DNA from 2 places in the Rummeliibacillus sp. TYF-LIM-RU47 genome. Region 1 is predicted to be linked to the other one. Evidence: riboswitches for the same ligand, from Rfam matches in the RefSeq annotation. Region 1 holds a riboswitch; the other holds the start of a gene.
The links. A riboswitch is a leader RNA that binds a small molecule or an ion and turns the genes downstream of it on or off. The one in region 1 is predicted to bind lysine.
Positions count from the first base shown of each region.

Region 2: it holds a riboswitch for lysine, as region 1 does, so the genes downstream of both, F0527_RS14180 (transporter substrate-binding domain-containing protein) here and dapA (4-hydroxy-tetrahydrodipicolinate synthase) in region 1, are expected to answer to the same signal.

Region 1 is NZ_VVIR01000003.1:79,506-87,304, reverse strand. It holds gene F0527_RS13045 (YehS family protein) at 1-152, shown strand, start outside; gene F0527_RS13040 (TatD family hydrolase) at 208-999, opposite strand; gene F0527_RS17125 (hypothetical protein) at 1,329-3,644, shown strand; gene F0527_RS13030 (cupin domain-containing protein) at 3,795-4,322, opposite strand; gene dapA (4-hydroxy-tetrahydrodipicolinate synthase) at 4,385-5,281, opposite strand; lysine riboswitch at 5,396-5,576, opposite strand; gene F0527_RS13020 (YsnF/AvaK domain-containing protein) at 5,664-6,692, opposite strand; gene F0527_RS13015 (D-glycero-alpha-D-manno-heptose-1,7-bisphosphate 7-phosphatase) at 6,861-7,382, shown strand; gene F0527_RS13010 (NADH-dependent flavin oxidoreductase) at 7,519-7,799, shown strand, end outside.
Region 2 is NZ_VVIR01000004.1:107,095-114,893, reverse strand. It holds gene F0527_RS14200 (response regulator) at 1-53, opposite strand, end outside; gene F0527_RS14195 (ATP-binding protein) at 50-1,276, opposite strand; gene F0527_RS14190 (amino acid ABC transporter ATP-binding protein) at 1,564-2,292, opposite strand; gene F0527_RS14185 (amino acid ABC transporter permease) at 2,313-3,059, opposite strand; gene F0527_RS14180 (transporter substrate-binding domain-containing protein) at 3,224-4,075, opposite strand; lysine riboswitch at 4,179-4,365, opposite strand; gene F0527_RS14175 (hypothetical protein) at 4,462-5,916, opposite strand; gene ldmS (L-aspartate--L-methionine ligase LdmS) at 6,108-7,301, opposite strand; gene guaC (GMP reductase) at 7,579-7,799, shown strand, end outside.

The sequences.
Region 1 (7,799 bases):
TGCTCGAAATTTTAGATGAAGGCGGAATTGCTGTGTCAAAAGGCGAACTTGGGGCCATACTACGGAAAGCAGGACATCGTAATTATAAAGAGTGTGGCGACAATTTCGCGCGGAAGTTCTTAAAGGGCTTAACGATTAGATTAAGAGGGTAACAAGCAAAAAGCGTCTAATGACGCTTTTTGTTTTGCACAGATATTTACATTCCACTTATGGAAGACGGAAAAAACGTCTCGTATTTTCTGTGGCTTGCTGAGCAAGTTCTTCAACCGATACTCCCCTATATTTAGCAACTTCCGAAACAATATGCGGAAGGAAGGCTGGTTCATTTCTGCCGTTTTTAGGTTTTGGCGTCAGTGTGCGAGGTGTCAGATAAGGTGCATTTGTTTCCACCATTAAGCGATGTAGTGGAATGAATTTTACTGCCTCCTGCAACTCTTTCCCACGCCTCTCATCGCAAATCCAACCTGTTATACCAATATGGAAGCCCAACTCTACATATTGCTGCACTTCTTCAGCGCTCCCTGTAAAACAATGAACAACAGAACGGTTAATCAAGTCTTGGTGGTTGTCCATTATTTCTAAAAACCGCTGATGAGCATCCCTTACATGAAGAAAGAGAGGCAAGTCCATTTCCCGTGCAAGGTTTAATTGGGCAATAAAGCAGTCCTCCTGTATATCTTGAGGTGAGTACATACGATTGAAATCAAGACCGCATTCACCGATAGCCACCACTTCTTGATGGTTAGCCAATCCACGTAACTGTTCTATTGACTGTCCATTAAATTCAGAAGCAACGTGTGGATGGATACCCGCTGTGGAAAAAAGAGTGTTAGGGAATTCTTTTGCCAATCGAAGGCTTTTTTGGCTTCCTTTTATGCTTGAACCAGTCAGAATCATATGAGTGACTCCACTTGAAACCGCACGTTCTACGACTTCTTGTGTATCCTTTGAAAAACGCTTGTCCGCAAGATTAAGCCCAATATCTATTAATGAGTCCATGTTATCCCTCCTAAAAGCTTACCTCTATTTTACCCTAGATGATAAGGGATGTTTAATCGTTTACTCTGCTTGAGTTACTTCTGGTTTGTTTCGATTACAGTTAGCATTAACCTGTTTCCTCCCCTAAGGCTATTGAGGCTCCTCAAATTCGGTGATGGCTTTGTGATGGACTTTGTGCCTCGTTGGGATATTGATAAGGGGCAAAACTTACTCTTTCGAGAATAGTGGATAGTAAAATAGAATCATTTTATATAAAACAATAACAAAAAATACTGTATATTGCTAAAATAGTATAATAAAAGGAAGATATTGGAGGAGGGGTTCATTTTATGAAAAAGATAGCATTAGCAGCAGTTACAACAGCTATGTTACTATCTTCAGTCGGAACAACTGAGGTAATACCAGCATCAGCTGCAACTACTGTACAATTAAAAGATGGCGTACTCGTAAATAAGGTAACAGGTAAGGCAGTAGAGGGGTACAAAGTATATAATGGTTGCTTATACAAAAATGGTTCACTAGCACCTGGCTATGTTAAATATGGCAGTGGGAAAAATTTAAAACTATACCATAATGGTAGGCTTAAAAAAGGTTACTATAGAACAAAGGATGATAAATATCAGTTCCTAGATGGATCATTGATTCCAGGTAAAGATTTTTATGACAATGGCCTAGAAGAACTTTATTACCAAGATGGTGTTTTAACAAAGCGAATATATGTCAATCCTTCGGATGGTAAACTATATGAAAATACGAAGCTGAAAAAAGGCGATTATGTTATTCATAGCTTTGATGATGATGATAATCCTCATTTGAATCTTTATACCAATGGCATTTTATCCAAGGGCTATCAGTTTGCCGATTATAAAAAGAAAACGTATTTATTTAAAGACGGACACATTTCTCTTGCTACCCTTTATAAGGGGAAATTATACAAAGATGGGCTTCCAGCACCAAAGAATAAAGTTATCTCAGATGGAAAAGACACGTATTATTACAATGATGCGCTAGCAAATGGTGCTATCAAAGAGTACGTTTATAAAAATGGGAAGAGAGTACGCAATATAACGGCACAAAACTTCTTAGACAAATTAGCAGAAGTCCAAAAGCTAAGCGCGGCGACAGAAGTGAATTCTGTAACGTTAAATGCAAAAATAGCCAATTTATTAACCTTCTATACGGAAAATTACGAAACAATTTATCAAAGCTATACATTGTACGAGAAAGTGACAACATTAACATCGAAACTAAATGATTTAAAAGAAATTGTAGGGAAGCTAGAGCATACAGAAGCAACAATAGCGAATGATAAAGCAGTTAGAGAAAAATTAGGCTCTTTATATGATAAACAAAGACTTAAACATGTTAATGGGGACATTTTAGACGGCGAATATAAAGGAAATATTTACAAGAAGGGCCGTTTGATGGGTTCGCGTGAAAATGTCGACCTAAAGAATACCACTGCAGCATATAAAAAATTGTCTACTGATAAATCAGCGACAATGCAACAAACAATCGATGCTTTAACAGCACAAGTAATGGCGGCAAAGTCAGTCTTAGCAGCAGCAAAAGCACCAAAATATCCAAATTTAAAATTTAATACGCCTCAGGCAGAAGAAGTACTACGTGATAGTTTAATACAGCGTCGTGCACTAATAAAAAAAGCAGCGCAACAACATGAAACAGTAGATACAGCTACTTTAGAAAATGAACTTATTGCAGGTTTTTCAGAGCTTGGCGAAAAAATATCGTTTGAACAAGCTTCTACTACAGCAACGTACAAACCACTTGCTGCGGGGGAAGTTGCAAAGGGAACATTTGATGACAAGGGATTTGCATATTACGCTATTAATGTCGATCAAGTAGAAGGAAACTATTACTTTGTTGGAAATCATGAAGTGTCAAATCTAGCTTTTTGGATGAGTGACACAAAAGAAGCAATCAACGATAGTGATGAAGGAGTTGCGAAAAAATTACGCTATCTCGAAAAAGGTGTTTACTATGTAGCGATAAAAGGAAAACCAAATGCACTATACCGCTTCAAACTATACCAACAAACATATAACTATACGACAATGAAAGAACTTCCTTCTGGTCCAAATGCTTTAAGTACGCCTAGAGTAAAATTACCGTATTACCAATATTCAACCCCTTCAGTTGATATCAACCTAACAACGGATGAACATATCATGTTGTATGGCGTATCAAACGAAGATCCATTTAAAAGAACGGTTGAAAATATTGTGTTGACGAATAAAAAAACAGGTAAAACATATCCAGTTGTTCATATTTCGACAACACACTTCTCATCAAATGCACCAAACGGCAAGTATTCATTGTCGATTATACCTACTCAAAAAGGTGTTCCAGGACATGTGGGGATTCGCTACGAAACGACACCCCATTTAAAAATCAATAAACCAAATCAAGAAAGTCGTTTTTATACACTGAACGTTAAAAAAGATACGAAGTTTAAATTTGAGTTAACGGGTTCTGGAAAAATGCTATTATACGATCACAACCATCACCTAGTGAAAAAAGCAACCATCGCAGAAGGAACTGATAAACGGGAGTTTGTTTATACCGTGAAAAAAGGCCGTTATAGCCTCAAAGCTCCTTTGACTATTAAAGTTACACCGAAATAAAAGGTATTCGCTAATTAAATCAGTAGAAAAGGAGAATCTTGCGAAAAAAGATTCTCCTTTTCTTATGTTCAAAATTTAAAAGGAAGAATCACCCTTTATTCAGAAAAAGCAGCCTCCCCATAAGGCGGAAGCTGCTTATTTAATGCTTTTTTATTGGGGTTCCTCCGCTTCGGCGATTGCTTTGGTTTGATGGACCGTGCCGCGTGGATGGTTAGGAGGTGCATAGATTGAATACAGCTTGATTGGCTTGTTGCCTGTATTGGTTAGATTATGCCATGTACCAGCTGGAACGAAAAAGACATAATCATTCCGCACTGGTTGCTGGAAGTCTAAGAACTGTTTATTCTTACCCATTTGTACAAGGCCTTCGCCTTCTTCAATGCGAATAAACTGGTCCGTATGCGGGTGAATCTCCAAACCAATATCTCCTCCGACCGGAATGCTCATCAGAGTAAGCTGCAAATGCTCACCGGACCATAGCGCTGTGCGGTAGTTTGTGTTTTGTTTTGTTGCTGTGTCTATATTGAGAGCAAAAGGTGCTGGACCATAATCTCTTAAATAAACACTATTCGGACTTTGGTAGGTTTGCTGGTATTGATTTTGAAACTGGTAAGGGGAGGGGCTATTCGGATAATAGCCGTGGGTTGTTCCGCAAGATGGACAATGATAGTGATACAAAACATCATTCCTTTTTTTACTATACTGTACGCTTCTCGCGGAACTTTGGTGCCTATTTTAAATTAACTTTTTAAAGCTGTGTCTTCTTTACATACAGTCTGCAATAGATGCTGCAACTCAGTAGTTTCTTCTTCATTAAGGGGTATTAAAGGCAAACGTACACCGCCTACTGCTATTCCTCTCAGATTCAGTCCGGCTTTTACAGGGCAAGGGTTAGGTGCGCTAAATAGTCCTTTGAATATAGGGAGAAGCCTACGATGATCTACCGCAGCTTCCATCACATTCCCGTTTTTAAACTTTTCCATCATCGCTTGCATTTCATTTCCAATAATATGGGAAGATACAGAAATAACGCCAGTAGCGCCAATCGATAAAGATGGCAGTGTTAAATGGTCTTCTCCTGTATAGACACTGAAATCATTGGGTGTTTTTGTAATGAGTTCAGCCATTGCATCCAAATTTCCGCTCGCATCTTTAATGGACACGATGTTATTAATCGCGGCAAGGCGAGTGACTGTTTCAACGGATAGATTGACAACACTTCTTCCAGGGATATTGTAGAGAATGATTGGTAGCTGCGTTGAATCCGCAATTGCTTTGAAGTGCTGATAAAGACCTTCTTGTGATGGTTTATTATAGTAAGGTGCAACAAGCATGATTCCATCCACCCCAGTATCTTCAGCAGATTTAGTCAGTTCAATGGATGCCCTTGTATTATTAGATCCGGTGCCTGCAATAACAGGAACCCTATGGTTTACTTCATCTACGACAAATTGAAATAAACTGATTTTTTCTGCCGTTGTGAGTGTAGGGGATTCACCTGTAGTGCCAGCTACCACAATGCCATCTGAGCCGTTTTCGATAAGATAATTAATCAGCTCACGAGTAGCTCTAAAGTCAATATTTCCTTGTTGGTCAAATGGGGTCACCATCGCCGTTATAATTCTTCCAAAATTCATTGCTTCTCCACTTCCTTTTCATTTTTTGGAGAAGGGCAGTATAGAAAATGACGCAAAAAAAGCAGCAACGTGATGTGACTACGTTGCTGCGAGAATTCATAAAGTCATCTCCATGCGTACGATAGCCCTCCATATAGTTTCCTACATGACAGTCCTGTGTTTATTCAACAACAGGCCCAGCAATAGAGAAATATGAGTTTCTCTAAGCTTCGGCAAATTCCCCTTTCCACTGCAGTAGTCGGATCTCATCATCCTCTTGCAGCTTACTCATGGTTTTTGCGCCTCTATCCTTATTTCAAAAGATATTGAAATAAGTGAATATTCAATTACAGAAAGTATAGCAGTCTAGCTATGCTTTTACAAGATAGAAAGCTAAATATTATTATATTTCTCTGTTTTTAATATCGGCATTCATATTGCCAGCTGTAAGCGTATCATCAAGATTGTTCTTTTTAAGGTCATTATCGTTTTGATTTGCAGGGTCGTACAATTCTTGCTCTGTAATAGCACCACGATTTGCAGCATCTACATCGCTATCTGTAACAGAAGCATCACCAGTCGTTTCAATGCGTGCTTCCTCGCGTTTTAGATTATCAGTGACTTGTTCTGTTTCGGTCACTTGTTTTTTACCAATGACTACTTCTTCGTTTACCACTGGTCTTTTAGTCACTTCAATTTGTTCTTCGACGATTGGAATACGGATGGTGTCGTCTTCGCCCATTGGAGCATAAGCATCTGTAGTGGCAGCTGCTTCATCGGTAACTTTTCGTCTTTCCACATATACTTCATCGTGTGTGACAGGTACATTGACTGTTTGTGGTTCTTCCACAACATCTTTGTGAACTTCAACCTCACCAGTTTGTACTTGGTCTTTTTCAACATCAAGTTGTTCTTTGCGCAATTTTAATGTTTGCTCATCTGCCACTGTATTATTAACATCCACTGTATCATTAGTAGCTACTGTGGTATCAAGACCTACATTTGCCTCTTGGTTGTCTACTGGTGTTAGTGGGTCAGCAGTGCCTAAAAGGGCATCATCTTCTTTGTTTGCTAAAAGTAGAATACGGCCATCGTTAATATCGCGTTCGTAGCGACGAGCAGATTCTTCATCAAAGCCAAGTGTTAAGAAATATTCGTAATAAGATGCATGGTCCACATCTGTGTGGAAATCACCTTTAAATACTGCTGCTAGGCGATCGAAGAAACCTTCATCTTCTTCCATATTGCGACCACCGACATCTTCTGTTAGTACACCTGTTTCATTTTTTACGACTGATGGAGCAGAAGGGAAGTTTGTTGTATTAAGTGCAATTGAGAAATCGTCAGTTGCATATCCTTTTTGACGATATTCATCAATAGCTTTAATCACTTCCGCGCTTGAGTTATAAATTCCTAATACTTTTTTATCCATGTGTATTACCTCCATTATTTGTTTCATTTTTTTGATATGTGATTACAACATAAATATACCCGAATCTCTTTCAACGAAACGCTTAAGCATAAAAGAATGTTTGTTTTAGAATTAGTAAAATGTGACAATGATGAAGAAGATAAACGCTAAAGAAAGGTGCTTATATATATGAAAAAAGCCGTATTTTTAGATCGTGATGGGGTCATTAATGAGGTACTAACCAATAGGGTAAAGTTTGTGAACAAACCGAAAGATTTGTATTTCTTACCGGGTGTTCCCGAAGCCATAAAAAAATTGAATGCTTATTTTGATTTTGTGTTTGTGGTCACCAATCAGGGCGGTGTAGGTCTTGGATATATGAAAGAATCGGAATTGAAAAAAATCCACTTGCATATGATTGAGGAGTTAAAGAAACAGGGAGCTCAGGTGGATGAGGCAGTCTATTGTCCACATAAACCAAAAGCTGGTTGCGCTTGCCGAAAGCCTAACAGCAAGTTAATTGAAGACTTAGCAACAAAATATGAAGTTGACTTATCAAAATCATTTATGGTTGGTGATACGGATACAGATATTATGGCGGGGAAGAAAGCAGGGACGAAAACAGTTTATTTAGGTGAACGCGATCCAATAGCCGATGCAGTATGTAATGACCTGAGCGAAGCGGCAGAATGGATTATAGCACATCAATAGTTTGCATCTGTAATGTACCTATTGTACAACGTGAACGTACAAAAGTTGTTTTGCTGGAGTTTCAATTCTTTGACACATGATTTCATGCAGAATACGATAAATTAGTGAAGAAATGAAAAATAGGAGGTCAATATGTATGGCAGATTTATTTGAAGAATATACATTGAAAAACGGGGTTACATTGCGCAATCGAGTGGTAATGGCACCTATGACGAACTACTCTGGTAATGACGATGGTACCGTTACAGACGCGGAGGTCGCTTATTACGACCGCCGTTCAAAAGGTGTCGGTATGATTGTGACAGCTTGCACGCATGTCTTAGAAAACGGCAAAGGTTTTCCAAGACAGTTTGCTGGATATGATGACAAGTTTATCCCTAGTCTAAAACGCGTGGCTGATGCGATTCATGCTGGAGG
Region 2 (7,799 bases), on a different contig from region 1:
TGCTTTAGCATACGGCGGCTCGCCGCATCGTCATCGACTATAAAGTATCTCATCTTTGCTCAACCCTCTTTTCTATGTTTTTCTTTGGAATCCTTATATGAAAGGCTGTGCCGTCTGCTTGATCTTCAAGCCTAATTTCTCCTTCAAGCATGTTGATTATTTCTTTTACATGTGAAAGGCCAATACCAGTAGCCGCAACGCCTTGTTGATTGTATTTTGTTGTAAAACCCGGTTCAAAGATAATATCCATATCTTCTTCTTTAATGCCAGTCCCATTATCTTGCACTTTAAAATGAATCATATTCCCTTCTGCCCATATAGACACGCTTATCATGCCAGATTCCTCGATTGCTTCCACAGCATTTGCAACTAAGTTATTGAGAATGGCTAGAATAGGATTTTGCTGAGATAGGATAAAGTCGACCGTCTGAGTAGTTTTGAGTTCCACTCTTTTATTTAACATACTGCTATATTTAAAATTTGCTTTTTCTACAAATTCTACAATATTCGATAAATAGTACTCCTCATTTGTTTTCACTACAGATATGTCTGAAAGGCCTGAAAAGATTCTTTGAGCATCCTTTTTCACCTCATGGATTTCCTGGGAAATACGGAGCGCGCGTACGCTAAGGTTTGTTTGATTATCAGCTTTCAATGTTCGATAAAAGTCATAACTATCAGCCATAATTTGTTCGATATGATTCATCATTTTTTGCAAATAGAGCGTTTCTACGTATAAACCAGAGTCGAGTGATAGTTGTTCACCTACTCGTTTTTTCTCTTCCATTGCAATGATTGAACTAAAAATACCCACAACAAAAAAGCTTCTTAAAAAAGCAACCATCACAATTAAGAGCAGATCAGAAATACCTATATTGGTAACTGACATAAGGTATCTCAGCAAATGCTCCGCAGTGTTCGCCACAATTTCAATGCCTGTAGCGATTAAACCTAATTTAAATGGTGAATCAATAAATTTCTCCAGCTTTATGAATTGAAAAAGGAGAACATACAAGAAGTAATAAAAAAACGCAGGAAGATGTTCTTGAAAGCTATTGTCCCATGTGCCACTGTAAAATATAACTGAAATAATGAGACGAAAAAGAACTACGGTTGTCCCCGTTATAATACCTGTTTTTAAAACGGACTTTGGTTTCCGAGCTAACAGAAGCACTAAGAAAGTTATACTGCCTACTCCAAAGCGAAACGGTTCGCCTTGAAAGGGAGAGAGTTTAATTTCGCTACTGACAGCTGTTAAAACAGCGATCAATAACATCCATATCGTTTCCGACTTCAACCAATTTTTTTGACTAATGCCTATGGAGATTCCCCTCCAATCAGATAATATATTCTCTTTATATTACCATGATTGCACTAGAATGAAAAAATACGGTGAAACTTATAAGTCATATAAAAAACAAAAGACGATATCCACGCTACTAAGGGCGTGGATATCGTCTAACTGTTAGCTCATTTGATCAATGAGCTTTTATGAAAAATGAATAGGTGTGCTGAAAATCATTTGAGATTTCGAGAAACCATTTAATAGTTCCCTGTATTTTGTTATGCTCTTTGCAAAAATGCCCTTGTACGCTCATTCTTAGGTTGATTAAATACCTCTTCTGGCTTGCCATCTTCTACGATAACACCTTGATCCATAAAGACAATACGATCGGAAACTTCCCTTGCAAATTCCATTTCATGTGTCACTATAATCATTGTTAAACCTAGATTCGCCAGCTCTTTCATCACTTTCAAGACTTCTCCTACCATCTCAGGGTCTAAGGCAGATGTCGGTTCGTCAAACAGTAGCGCATCAGGCTGCATAGAGAGGGCTCTGGCAATGGCTACACGTTGTTTTTGGCCACCTGAAAGCTGATGGGGACGAGCATTTTTGTAACGATCCATCCCGACAACCTTTAAATATTTCATCGCCACTTCCTTCGCTTCTTCCTTTGGCCGCTTTAATACTTTTATTGGTCCTACCATACAATTGCTTAATACATCACAGTTATTAAACAGATTAAATTGCTGGAATACCATGCCGAGGTGAGTACGGTATGTATTTAAATTATGCTCTTGGTCCAGTATATCCTGTCCTTTATATAAAATCTTTCCGCCAGTGGGCGATTCAAGCAAGTTAATACAGCGCAGCAGTGTTGATTTCCCTGAGCCCGAAGAGCCAATCACACAAACTACTTCACCCTCCTTAACAGAAAAGTTAATATCTCTTAATACCTCATGTGATCCAAAGGATTTATTGAGATGCATGATATCGATAATGTTTTCCATAGAATCCCTCTCCTTTGTTATTATGATGCCTTCTGTCCGCTCAGCATTTCTTGATTATCTATTAGCTGATATGTTGCATTGCCGGCAAGTTTTCTTTCGAAATATCTCAATATTTGTGTCACTATAATAGTCATAATCAGATAAATGATACAGGCGACAAAGAATGACTCAAAGTAGCGGAAGTTATTTCCTGCAATCGTCTTCGTTTGGAAGAATAATTCGGTAACACCGATCACATTTAACACTGATGTATCTTTAATATTCATAATGTATTGATTGCTTGTAGCTGGCAAAATATTGCGCATTACCTGTGGCAAAACGACATGCACCATCGTTTTCCAATGATTCATACCAATCGCGCGTGCTGCTTCAAATTGTCCATTGTCGATGCTAATAATGCCACCTCGTACGATTTCTGCCATGTAAGCCCCTGTATTGAGAGAAACAATGAACATTGCCGCAAATGTACGGTTCATATCAATGTGAAATATCAGGTCAGAACCAAAGTAAACAACCATCGCCTGCACAATCATTGGGGTTCCGCGGAAAAATTCCACATATACCGATAAAATGATGCTTACGCATTTTAAAAATACTCTTTTAATTCTACTTTTGCTTTTCGGGATTGTATGAATAATACCGATGATTAAGCCAATTAAGGCGCCAAAAATTGTACCAACTGTCGCAATGAGCAACGTCATCCATGCGCCTCTTAAAAACATTGGCCAGTTATTGACGATAATCTCTATAAACCATTCTAAACTCATCTATTTTCCTCCTCCAAACAGCGCCTTAACAGATGCTTATGTCTCTCCTATAACAAAGCTTTAATACATGCCGTATCCTTTAGGCGTAAATATTACATGTTAAAGCGCGATTGATGCAAAGCTAGTGAAAGCTGAAGAGCACTTTCACTAAGTGAACTTTTGCATTATTTGGCTGCTGGTTGTTGTTTAATGGCATCATCCATCATTTTTGTACGCTCTTCTTCTGAGATGCCTTTTAGTATTTCATTGATTTTCTTTGTTAATTTGCTATCTTTCGGTATACCCACTGCTGTTTGTGTATCTTCCGCGGCTGTTTTAAATCCTTTGCCGTCGCTAAATTCAACCATTTTAAATTGATCATTGGCTGAAGTTGCTGATACTGCTTCTGGTTTCTCTGAAACATATGCATCCATCTTGCCTGCTTGTAAAGCCACGCGCATAGCGGAGAAATTATCCGTTGCTGTTTGTTTTTTCACGCCTGGAATTTGATCAATAACTGTATAGTGGAATGTATTTAATTGAGCTGTTACTCTTGCCCCTTTAAAGTCTTCAATTGAAGTAGCATTTTCATATTTACTTCCTTTTTTAACGACCATCACTAGATGAGATGTATAGTAATTGTCAGAGAAGTCGATTGTCTTTTTGCGTTCTTCAGTAGGAGACATCCCTGCAATAATCGCATCTATCTTACCTGAAGCTAAAGCTGGCACTAAACCGTCCCATTCCATTTTAGAAATGACAAGTTTTTTCCCTAAGCCATCTGCAATTTTTTTGGCAATTTGAACATCATACCCACCTGCATACTCAGCGTTCCCTTGAATGGCAACCGCACCATTAGAATCGTCACTTTGCGTCCAGTTAAACGGCGGATAACCTGCTTCCATGCCGACTGTAAATGTGTCGCTTCCTTTGCTGCCTGAAGACTTTGCATCACCAGATTCTTTAGAACTGCACCCTGTTAGAATTAGCACAGCAATTAGTAACATGCTTGATAACAGTGTTCCTATTTTTTTCATATTGATCTCTCCCTTTTTTCTAAATAAAAAAGACTAGAATTATAGACCTGAGTTGAACTCAGGGCTACGTAATTCTAGTCCTAAATCCTCTACTTATATCCCAATTTGAGATAGCACAACTCAATAAACCATAGAAATTTATTGAGACAGTCCTGCAGTTATTCACTGCAGACCCAGCATACAACAATGAGAAACTTGTTACACACTTCGGCAATATTTCCTTCTTCTTAGACTCATCGCTTTCTCTAACTCCACTAAGAACTAATAAATACTGCGCCTCTACCTCACCGTATAAGTGAGGCTATATTTAGTTATGTTTTAAACAGTCTACAATAGGGATGGAATGGATGTCAATAATATTTCAACAATTTAAAAGATTCTAGCCATCAATCTTCCTCATATTCTTCTTCTGCATAATAGACTTCCCCGCTCATGGCATTAATAGCCATGATTTCTTTTCCAGCTGGAAATTCTGCTTCATAAGTCAAATCATATATAATTAGGTCTTCATCTTCTTCATCATTGACCTCAGTTCGTGCAAGATGCATTTCCAGCTGTTCTTTAAATTTAGCGTCGGCTTCCTCTAAAGGCAGGACTGGTACAATGTCTAGGGTATTTAACTTCCCTTCGTTTGGCAACAGCAGCGAACATTCACGAATAATCCCCGTATATTTCCCTACATTGATATGAATGGTGTAATCACTTAATAGGACACCCTTATGCTGTCTTATAAATGAAAATGTTGTGTATGGCTCAAAGTCAAAGTTTTCGTCAAACTCATCATCTTCTTCTAACTCCAACTCTTCAAAGAATTGTCGTTCCTCTTCTGACAAGTCTTCTTCTGTTATTATGCCATATGACGAATATTCCATTTCCCCTTGCTGTACTTCTAACAGGTACTTTTCATGGACATCGCCCACAATCGCCTCTAGGAACATTTTTGCTTTATTAGCTAATGTAGCTTCTGGCAGTTCTTCTTTCTGCTCTTCCCACTCTACCAGCGATTCGTATTCCATAAACATAGAATCTATGTTTTCAATTTTAATAACAGGTTCTTCTTCATCGGTGTTTTTCGAATTGCCTATATACCAAAAACGATTTGCTCCGTCCTCAATCAATTGCATATCATCAGTTACACCAAGCAATGTTTTTACACTCTCGGTTACTGTAACGGGCTCAAAGGAATTAGCATTTTGCTCCCCATATTCCATAAAATCCTCTTCGTATTGGAGACTACCGTCTACATGTACTCTAAAAGTGCCACTTTTTGGTTTGTAGAGAAGCTGTAATTCCCCATTCAAGTCTGCAATCGCAAGTTCGACAAGCGGTTGTTCAAAAAGAATTTCCCTAGCATCTTCAGCAGAAATCTGAATATCAGGATAGGCTAGCTGATAATACGACTGATTAAAGGTAGCCGACAGGATAAAACCTTGTTTATTTATTTCTAGCGTCACACCTGAATTAGGCAAGAATAGATTTAGTGCAACATCCTTTGCTTCAAACGTTAACAAGTATGATTCACCATTCCATTCAGAAATACTGCGGAAAGTAAGTTCTTTTTGATAGAATTCATCTATAAAATCTTCCGCAATTCCCATCAAATCCTCTTGTGTTAATTCTTCATACTCATCAAGTGACACATCATTGTGTTCCATGATGTCTTCCATTTCAATTAAAAGTGATGCTAATTTTCCGTCTTCTGTTACTTCGATTTGCCCATAAGGCAACTCTCTATTTAAGTCTACAATTTCTCCAACTGTCGGATCGTCCTCATCGTACTGAATAGCAATGACCGGACGCCCAATCATATAATCGCGTAATATAAATTCCCAGCTCTTCATTGGTTTTCTCCCCATATTCATTTAATTTTCTATATCTAATTATTAAGTGGTTAGTATTGTTCATCTATAATAAAAGTGCTCTTTCTACTAAAAGTAGTATCTTCTTTGTTAATTTTACAGTGCTACTACTAAAAAATTCTACCATAAATAATACATTTGGGCTTAAACAAATCAAAAAAAAGCCAGAGGAATTAATCCTCTGGTCCGTTTTCTAAAACACTTTTTTCCATAAGCTCTTTTTCATACCGTTCAATCTCTTCGATTGAATCTGCATACCAGACTCCGGTAAATCTAGATGGTTTTTTTTGCTCGAAATAATCTCCATCATAGTAGGCTAATGGGAATAGTACGCCTTTTTCAACATACTCTTTTATCGCTGTATAGAATGCATCTCGTTGGTCATTTGATCGGTAGGCTAAAAACTTGTTTACTGGCTTTCCAAGTTGTTCGTGTAGTAATAACATGGATGTAGAACCATTTTGTCTAAAGTTCAAATCGATAGCTTTCACTTGGCCATCCTTTGTAATAACAAGGTCAAATCCCGCTACACCGATAAACCCTTTTTCTACACCGCATTCCATAATTTCGCGACCTGCCTGAATGATTTCTTCTGGTACATTCTCTACTAGTATATTTCCACTGTATATTCCGTTGTCATCTGTAATTTGCTTCGATGCACCGATGAATTGGATACCAGTTTCTTCTGAATAAAGGTACTGGCAGCAATAATTCACTTCTATATCAAGACACTCTTCAACAATAACCATTTTTGCATCTTCACTTTTAAATTTGCGGACGGCCGCGACTAGCTGATCGTCAGTGTGACAAATCATAACACCATAGCCCCCAGATGAAGGCAAATCTTCACCTTGTTTTAAAATAAGTGGTAGCTGCCATGATTTAAGCTCTTCCTCTAATTGATCTATGCAAACAACGTCTCGTTTAGGTACATACTGTTTTGGGATGATATCATCGATATTAGCCTTACAGTTCAAATAATTAAACATTTCTGCATCCATCCAATAACAATCTCGACTGATTTCTTCTTCATCATATAAATAATGGAAAACAATTTTCTTTTTCTCTCGGCTCCACTTGTGTAAAACAGCTTCATATTCTTCTTGGTTGCCATATTGATAGGGTTGTTCGGGTATTTCTACCCCTACTATTTCGAACAGTTCTTTGATTTTGTCTGTTTGTGTCGCTTTATGAACCAGCGTTGGTAAATTTGAGATAACTAATTCTCTTGCAGTTAAAAAGTCCAACTGTTCCATGTCCTGCGACATCCAAGGGTTTTCTTGATAAGATGGCCTTGGACTATAGACAGCGTCCTCTCCGTAGATTTGCTTCAATGTAAAGGTTGGTTTTACGACTAGCTGATCCATATTATCTTCTCCTTTTCTATAACCGCACTGTAGCGGTCTTTTTTATCTATTGTGTTTCAATTGTTAGATTCGTCTTTAGTTAACTCTTTATAGCTTTCAAAAATCCCTTATAAGGATGCTATTAATTACCCCTTACTCTCTAACAAGAAACTATATTTCAAAAAGATAACTAAAATCTAAAAGACCTTTACAAATAACTAAAAATAATGTAAATTATCAAATGGCGAACGTTTTATAAATAAATAAAAATAATATTCGACTTTAGGGGTGTTCCTTTATGGATAATGTATTTGATTACGAAGATATTCAGTTGATTCCTGCAAAATGTATTGTGAATAGTCGATCAGAATGTGATACAAGTGTGACACTTGGCGGACATACTTTTAAACTTCCAGTGGTCCCTGCAAATATGCAAACAATTATTGATGAAAAGGTAGCAATCCAATTAGCTGAAAATGGCTATTTCTATATCATGCATCGTTTTAATCCAGAAAAACG